DNA from 3 places in the Streptomyces chengmaiensis genome. Region 1 is predicted to be linked to each of the others. Evidence: riboswitches for the same ligand, from Rfam matches in the RefSeq annotation. Region 1 holds a riboswitch; each other region holds the start of a gene.
What was found. Region 1 has a riboswitch for cobalamin ahead of QCN29_RS19415 (ABC transporter substrate-binding protein). Riboswitches for the same ligand answer to the same signal wherever they lie in the genome.
Positions count from the first base shown of each region.

Region 2: linked by a shared signal. The riboswitch ahead of metE (5-methyltetrahydropteroyltriglutamate--homocysteine S-methyltransferase) and the one ahead of QCN29_RS19415 (ABC transporter substrate-binding protein) in region 1 are both predicted to bind cobalamin.
Region 3: linked by a shared signal. The riboswitch ahead of QCN29_RS01690 (ribonucleoside-diphosphate reductase subunit alpha) and the one ahead of QCN29_RS19415 (ABC transporter substrate-binding protein) in region 1 are both predicted to bind cobalamin.

Region 1 covers NZ_JARWBG010000022.1:60,612-62,868, forward strand. The annotation lists gene QCN29_RS19410 (cytochrome c biogenesis CcdA family protein) at 1-768, shown strand, start outside; cobalamin riboswitch at 793-968, shown strand; gene QCN29_RS19415 (ABC transporter substrate-binding protein) at 1,149-2,257, shown strand, end outside.
Region 2 covers NZ_JARWBG010000003.1:114,447-116,703, reverse strand. The annotation lists gene metE (5-methyltetrahydropteroyltriglutamate--homocysteine S-methyltransferase) at 1-941, opposite strand, end outside; cobalamin riboswitch at 1,099-1,321, opposite strand; gene QCN29_RS03870 (TetR/AcrR family transcriptional regulator) at 1,479-2,093, opposite strand.
Region 3 covers NZ_JARWBG010000001.1:383,478-385,734, reverse strand. The annotation lists gene QCN29_RS01690 (ribonucleoside-diphosphate reductase subunit alpha) at 1-796, opposite strand, end outside; cobalamin riboswitch at 933-1,060, opposite strand; gene mctP (monocarboxylate uptake permease MctP) at 1,585-2,257, opposite strand, start outside.

The DNA.
Region 1 (2,257 bases):
GTCGGCCGGGCGCTGACCGCCACCGCCGCGATCACCGCCGGATTCGCCGCCCTCTTCGGCGTCTTCGGGCTGGCGATCCTGCCCGTCGCCGGCCGGGTGCAGGAGCAGCTCCCGTGGTTCACCATCGGCTTCGGCGCGCTGATGGCGGCCGCCGGGGCGTGGCTGGCCGCCGGACGCCAACTGCCGGCCCTCGCCCCCAAGGTGCGGCGCGCTCCGTCCGTGACCCGCTCGGTTCCTTCGATGGCGCTGTTCGGGATGGCGTACGCCACCGCCTCGCTGGGCTGCACCATCGCGCCGTTCCTCGCCATCGTCGTCTCCGCCTTCCGCAGCGGCTCGACCGGCGAGGGGATCGCGCTGTTCGCCGCGTACGCCGCCGGTATGGGCATCATCGTCGGCGCGGCCTCGCTGACCGTCGCCCTCACCCGCAGCGCCGCCGTCGGCCGGCTGCGCGCCCTCGGTCGGCTCGCGCCCCGCATCGGCGGCGTACTGCTGCTGCTCATCGGCGCGTATGTGGCGTACTACGGCTGGTACGAGATCCGGGTGCAGAACGACCCGGCTGCCCAGGACCCGGTCATCGACGCGGCCGGAGCCGTCCAGCGCGCCATCGCGGACGCCGTGGACGCCGCCGGGCCCGGAACCGCCGCCGCGGCCTTCGCGGTGCTGCTGGCCGTCGCCGGAACCGCGGCCGTACGGCGGCGCAGGCGGTCCGGTCGACGGCCCGAGGGGAGCGCGGGCGCGGGGGCGGGGGCGCACAGTAGTGCGGGGTGAGCCAGGCCCTGGCACACCCCGCCCCCCTCTGAGATGCTTCCTGACGACAACGCGACGGCGGACGAGGAAGCCGGTGAGATTCCGGCACGGTACCGCCACTGTGTAGGGGGAGCGACTCCGCCATGGCCACCGCCTGCTGAAGGGTGGGAAGGCCGGGGAAGCGTCGATCCCGAGTCAGGAGACTCACGCCGTCGCACCTCGACGTTCCGGGGCGGATCTCCCCGAGAGAGGACGGTGGCACCCGTGTGCCCGCGTATCTGTGACAGCTCCTCCGTGCAGCCTGCCGTGCCGACCCCGGGCCGCTGCTGAGCGGCTCCCGGCACCGGACGTCTTCTTCCCCACGCCGTCAGGCGTTTCCCTTTCGCACGCCAGGAGCCATCGTGCCCGTTTCCCTGCTGCGCAGGCGCATGCCCGCGCGCCGCTCGACCGCCACAACCGCCACGACCGCCGCCGCCACCGCGTCGCTGCTCGCGCTGAGCCTCGCGCTCACCGCCTGCGGCGGCGACTCCGCACCGCCCGCCGCGGACACCAAGGCCGCCGAGAGCGGCGGCGACGGCTGCATCGCGGACTTCGACCCCGCCAAGGACTACTTCCCCGTCAAGTCCCGGGTGGAGCACGCCCGGAACTTCACCCTGCGCTATGCGAAGAGCTATCAGGTCCTCACCGTCAAGGAACCCTTCCCCAAGGGCAAGCCGGAGACGTACGTCCTGGTCAGGTGCGGAGCCCCCAAGCCGAAGCTGACCGGCGAGCTGGCAGAGGCGCCACAGATCACCACACCGGTCAAGAGCCTCTACTCGGCGTCCACCACGCATCTGCCGCTGCTGACCGAGACCGGCACACTCGATGTGCTGACCGGCGTCGGCAACAGCGCCTACATCAGCTCGCCCGAGGTGCGTGAGCGGGTGAGGTCCGGCGAGGTCGCGGTGTACGCGGCCGACAACAGCATCGACGCGGAGAAGGTCATCGCGGCCAAGCCCGATGTGCTGATGACCGGCGGCGCCGACGACCCGCAGTACCCGAAGCTGCGCCAGGCGGGCATCGCGGTCGTCGCCAACGCCGAGTGGCTGGAGCCCAGTCCGCTGGGCCGGGCCGAGTGGGTCAAGGCGGTGGCCGCGCTGACCGGGGCCGAGAAGCGGGCGGGCGAACTGTTCGACACCATCGAGTCGGACTACGGCAAGGTCGCCGCCAGGGCCGCCAAGGCCGCGGAGAAGAGCGAGCCGGTGAAGGTGCTGCCCGGCACCATGTACCAGGGCCAGTGGAGCATGGCCCCCGGCGGCAGCTACCTCGGCCGGCTCATCAAGGACGCAGGCGGCACGTACCCCTGGGCGGGCGACAGAAGCGCCGGCAACCTTCAGCTCGGCTTCGAGGCCGTGTACGCCAAGGGCGGCGACGCGAAGATCTGGCTGACGGGCGAGCAGTGGACGTCCTCCGCCGACGCGGTCAAGGCGGACCGCCGCTACGGCGAGCTGGCGGCCGTCAAGGACGGCGA
Region 2 (2,257 bases), on a different contig from region 1:
GACTTCTCGTGGTCGTTGAGCCAGATGTTGCGGCCGTCGACGACGCCCGCGACCAGCCGCCTGCCAGGCAGGCCGCCCACCGCTGCGAGACCCTCGAGGTTCGCGGCGGCGGCGCCGGTGAAGTCGAGGGCCAGTCCGTCCACCGGGGACTCGGCGAGCACCGGCAGGGCCTCGCCGAGTCGGCCGAAGTAGGAGGCGACGAGCAGCTTGGGGCGGTCGGCAAGACCGCCGAGGTTCCCGTAGGCGCGGGCGGCGGCGTTCAGTTCGGCGGGGGTTCGGTCCTGGACGAGGGCCGGCTCGTCGAGTTGCACCCATTCGGCGCCTGCCGCCCGCAGATCGGCCAGCACCTCGGCGTAGACCGGAAGCAACCGATCCAGCAGGGTGAGCGGTTCGAAGTCCGCGGCGGCGCCGGGCGCGGGCTTGGCCAGCAGCAGATAGGTGACCGGGCCGACGAGCACGGGCCGGGCGGCCGGCCCGAGGGCCAGCGCCTCCCGCAGTTCGCCGGTCTGCTTGGCACAGTCCGCGGTGAAGACGGTGTCGGGGCCCAGTTCCGGCACCAGGTAGTGGTAGTTGGTGTCGAACCACTTGGTCATCTCCAGGGGCGCGACGTCCTGGGTGCCGCGGGCCATCGCGAAGTACCCGTCCAGGGCGTCGGCGGCGACCGCCGCACGGTGCCGTTCGGGGATCGCCCCGACCATCACCGTGGTGTCGAGGACATGGTCGTAGTACGAGAAGTCACCGGTCGGCACCTCGTGAACGCCTGCACGGGCCAGCTCACGCCAGTTCGCCCGGCGCAGTTCCGCGGCGGTCCCGGCCAGGGCGTCGGCGGTGACCGTGCCCTTCCAGTAGCCCTCGACCGCCTTCTTCAGTTCCCTGTTCGGCCCCTGTCGGGGGTAGCCGTGCACGGTGGCCCGTGCAGCCGCGGCTGCGGGCTTCGTCATGACACTCTCTCCTTCGCGAAGATGTCCTGGGCATCCCGGGAACCGGGGGAGAGCGCGAAGGGGGAGACGCAGGCGGCCGCAACGGCCGTGGCAGGCCGTTCGCCTGGTGTGGTCGCCGACCCGCCCTCGAGGTCACCGGGATGTCCGCGCACGATCGTCCGTACGCGGGCAACGGGCAGGTCTTCGGACTCGCGGGCGCGTGCGGCCCGGAAAGGGCGCACTCCTACTGGCCGTCGCTTCCCGGACCCGGTTCGGGTCCAGTGCGTATGACGGCGGTCGTTCCCGCTCACCGCTGCGGGGCAGTCCCGGATTCCCACCGGGTTCCCTCTTGCGACGCGCCTGTCTGGAGGACAGGGCGAACCAGCTGCGTCGGTCAGCCTAGCGGGAGCGGCTCGAAGACGGATGCGGCAGCCCGCATTCCGGGCAGGTGGGCTGAGACGGTTCGGGGTGCCGCGGGCACGGCCTCCCGGGCGCACGCTCCCACTGCTGCCCAGGGCCCCGCCCCGGCCACCGCAACGGGGCTGCGCTCGGACCCTCTCAAGGGGCGGTCGTCCCGTGCCCGCCGATCGCGCCGATCGCGTCCAGGGTGGCGGTCACTGTTCGGTGCAGGGTGCGGGCGTCGACTCCGGCCCGCGAGCGCAGGTTCACACCATGGGCGAGGAGAGCGAGTGCCTCCGCCATCGAGTCCGGGTCGACGCCCGGATCCAGTTGATTCAGCCGGCCGGCCGTGACGAGCGCCGCGTGCAGGGACCCCCGGAGTTCCCGGTACAGACGGTCGAGCAGGGCACGCACTTCGGGGTCGCCGCTCTCGGCGCCCGCGTGGGCGTTGGAGATCATGCAACCCCAGCGCGCGTACTCGCCGTGGCAGCACGCCTCGATCAGCTCGGCGAAGAAGTCGCGAACCGCGGGAAGCCCGCGCTCGTCCTCGGCGAGGCGGCGGAACGCCGGCTGGGAACGCCGCTCTGCATAGCGCCGCAGCGCCGCTCGGTAGAGCTCCTGCTTGCCGCCGAACGTGGCGTAGAGGCTGGACCGGTTGACTCCCGTGGCCGACACCACGTCCTGGATTCCGGTCGAGACCATTCCGTCGCGCCAGAAGAGACGCACGACCGTGTCCAGGGTCGCGTCCGCGTCAAAGTGCTTGATGTCTGGCACGCCTCACCCCGGGAACCTGGACTGACGATTCCAGGATACCGCCATGGAGCTGGTGCGGGAGTGGCGCTGCCTGTATCTTGGAACGGTCGTTCCGGGTATGGGTTCGCTGCGTGCGGCGCGACGGCGCAGGCGGCCGCGTCATGCCTGAGTGCAGCGGACGTCAA
Region 3 (2,257 bases), on a different contig from region 1:
AGCGGATGCGTGAGTACGACAGACCGATGCCGCCCGCGTGCTTCGACAGCCGCGCCACCTGGTGGTAGCGGTCGTAGATCGAGTCGAGCTCGTCCAGCGGGGAGTCCAGCAGATAGCAGGAGGACATCTGCGGATGGCGGGTGCCGGAGTTGAACAGCGTGGGGGAGGACGGCAGATAGTCGAGCCGGTTCATCAGCCCGTAAAGCGCGGCTACCTCCTCCAGGGCGCGGATCGAGTCGTCCTCGGCCAGCCCGGCGGCCACGCGCAGCATGAAGTGCTGCGGGGTCTCGATGACATTGCGGGTGATCGGGTGGCGCAGCAGATAGCGGCTGTGGAGGGTGCGCAGACCGAAGTAGCCGAAGCGGTCGTCGGCGCCCTGGGCGAGCGCCTGGTCGACGAGCGAGTCCAGCCGTGCAGAGTGCAGCCGGGCGAACTCCGCGGTCCGGTCGGCGATCAGGCCCTCGCGGCAGCCCACGGCGATGGACGCGGAGAACGAGACCGCCCCCTCACCGGCCGCCTCCTCGGCGATGGTCCGGGTGAGGAGCCGGGCGGCGAGCCGGGAGTACGCGGGGTCCTCGGAGATCAGCCCCGCGGCGGCCTCGGTGGCCAGCGAACGCAACTCGGCCTCGTCCGAACCGGCGTGCCGGCCGCGCAGTGCGGCGGCGGCGACCCGGCCCGGGTCGGTGTCGGGCAGATCGGCGGTGAGGTCGGTCAGGGTCCGCAGCAGCGCGGTCCCGGGGCCGTCGCCCACCCGCTCGGAGATGCCTGAAGCCGGATCGGCTGGCGCGATGGTCACGTGGTGCTCTCCCTCGCTCGGCTCTGGGCCGGCGGGGGAACGGGGCACGGGCGCGCACGCCGTCGCATGGGCGGCCGCGCGTCGTCCACCGGCCCAATTCCGCGAGGCCCGGACGTCTCTGGCGTCCGGTTCGGTCGAGCCGGACGCGCTGCCGGCAGGTCCTCGGACTGGCCTGTGGATGCGACAAAGCGCACCACGGCACACCGTTGCGGGACAGTTCCGGATTCGCACCGGATTCCCCTGGGCGGCAGCGAGGATGAGCATACATGTGGGGGCGGTGTGATGCGGACGGCCCTACATGTTGTGTCGGCCCGGCCTCTTCCTGTCACTGGGGCTCCGCCCCAGACCCCGTTTTCTCGGGGGCTCCGCCCCCGAACCCCCGCGCCTCAATCGCCGGCGGGGCTGGGTTTCTGGTCCCCGCGCCTCAAGCGCGGGCGGGGCTGGGTTTCTGGTCCTCGCGCCTCAAGCGCGGGTGGCTGGACGTCTGGTTCTTGCGCCTGAAGCGTCGGCGGGGTTGGGTTTCTGGTCCTTGCGCCTGAAGCGTCGGTGGGGCTGGGTTTCTGGTCCTTGGGCCTCAAGCGCTGGCGGGGCTGGGTTTCTGGTCCTTGGGCCTCAAGCGCTGGCGGGGCTGGGACTTGGCGTAGCCAGCCAAGCCCGCTGGGGCACCCCGGACGGAGTCCGGGGAGGTGCCTGGGGAAGGTCGAGGACACGGCCGAAGGCCGTGCCTGGGGGTCTGGGGGCCCGCCCCCGGTTATGGGAGGGGAAGGGCCCCCGCAGGCGCAAGCGCCTCAGCCGGCCGCGTCCGCGCCCACCTTCGGCAGCTCCCGCCGCCGCTCCCCGGGCTCCCCCGCGTCCGCCGTGTAGTCCGACGGCCTGGTCTCGTCCACGCCCTCCGGCGCCTTCAACGCCCGCATGACGAAGGTCAGCACCACCGTCACGATGACGTTCAGCACAAACGCCGTGAGGCCGATGTAGCCGATCTCACCGATTCCGGGGATCGCGGCCGACGAGCCGCCGAAGTGCTTCTGCGTTGGGCTGGCCACGCCGTACGCCGCCGCCGTGCCGTAGATCATGCCGACCGCCCAGCCTCCGAGCAGCGCCCAGCGGTGGAACCAGCGGGTGAACAGGCCGCCCACCAGCGCGGGGAAGGTCTGCAGGATCCAGATGCCGCCCAGCAGCTGGAAGTTGATGGCGACCGTCTTGTCCATGGTCAGCACGAACGCCAGTGCGCCGACCTTCACCAGCAGCGACACCAGCTTGGAGACCTTGGTCTCCTGCTCCGGGGTGGCGTCGGGCCGGATGAAGTCCTTGTAGATGTTGCGGGTGAACAGGTTCGCCGCGGCGATCGACATGATCGCCGCCGGCACCAGCGCGCCGATGCCGATGGCGGCGAAGGCCACGCCCGCGAACCAGTCGGGGAACATGTTCTCGAAGAGCTGGGGGATAGCCAGCTGGCCGTTG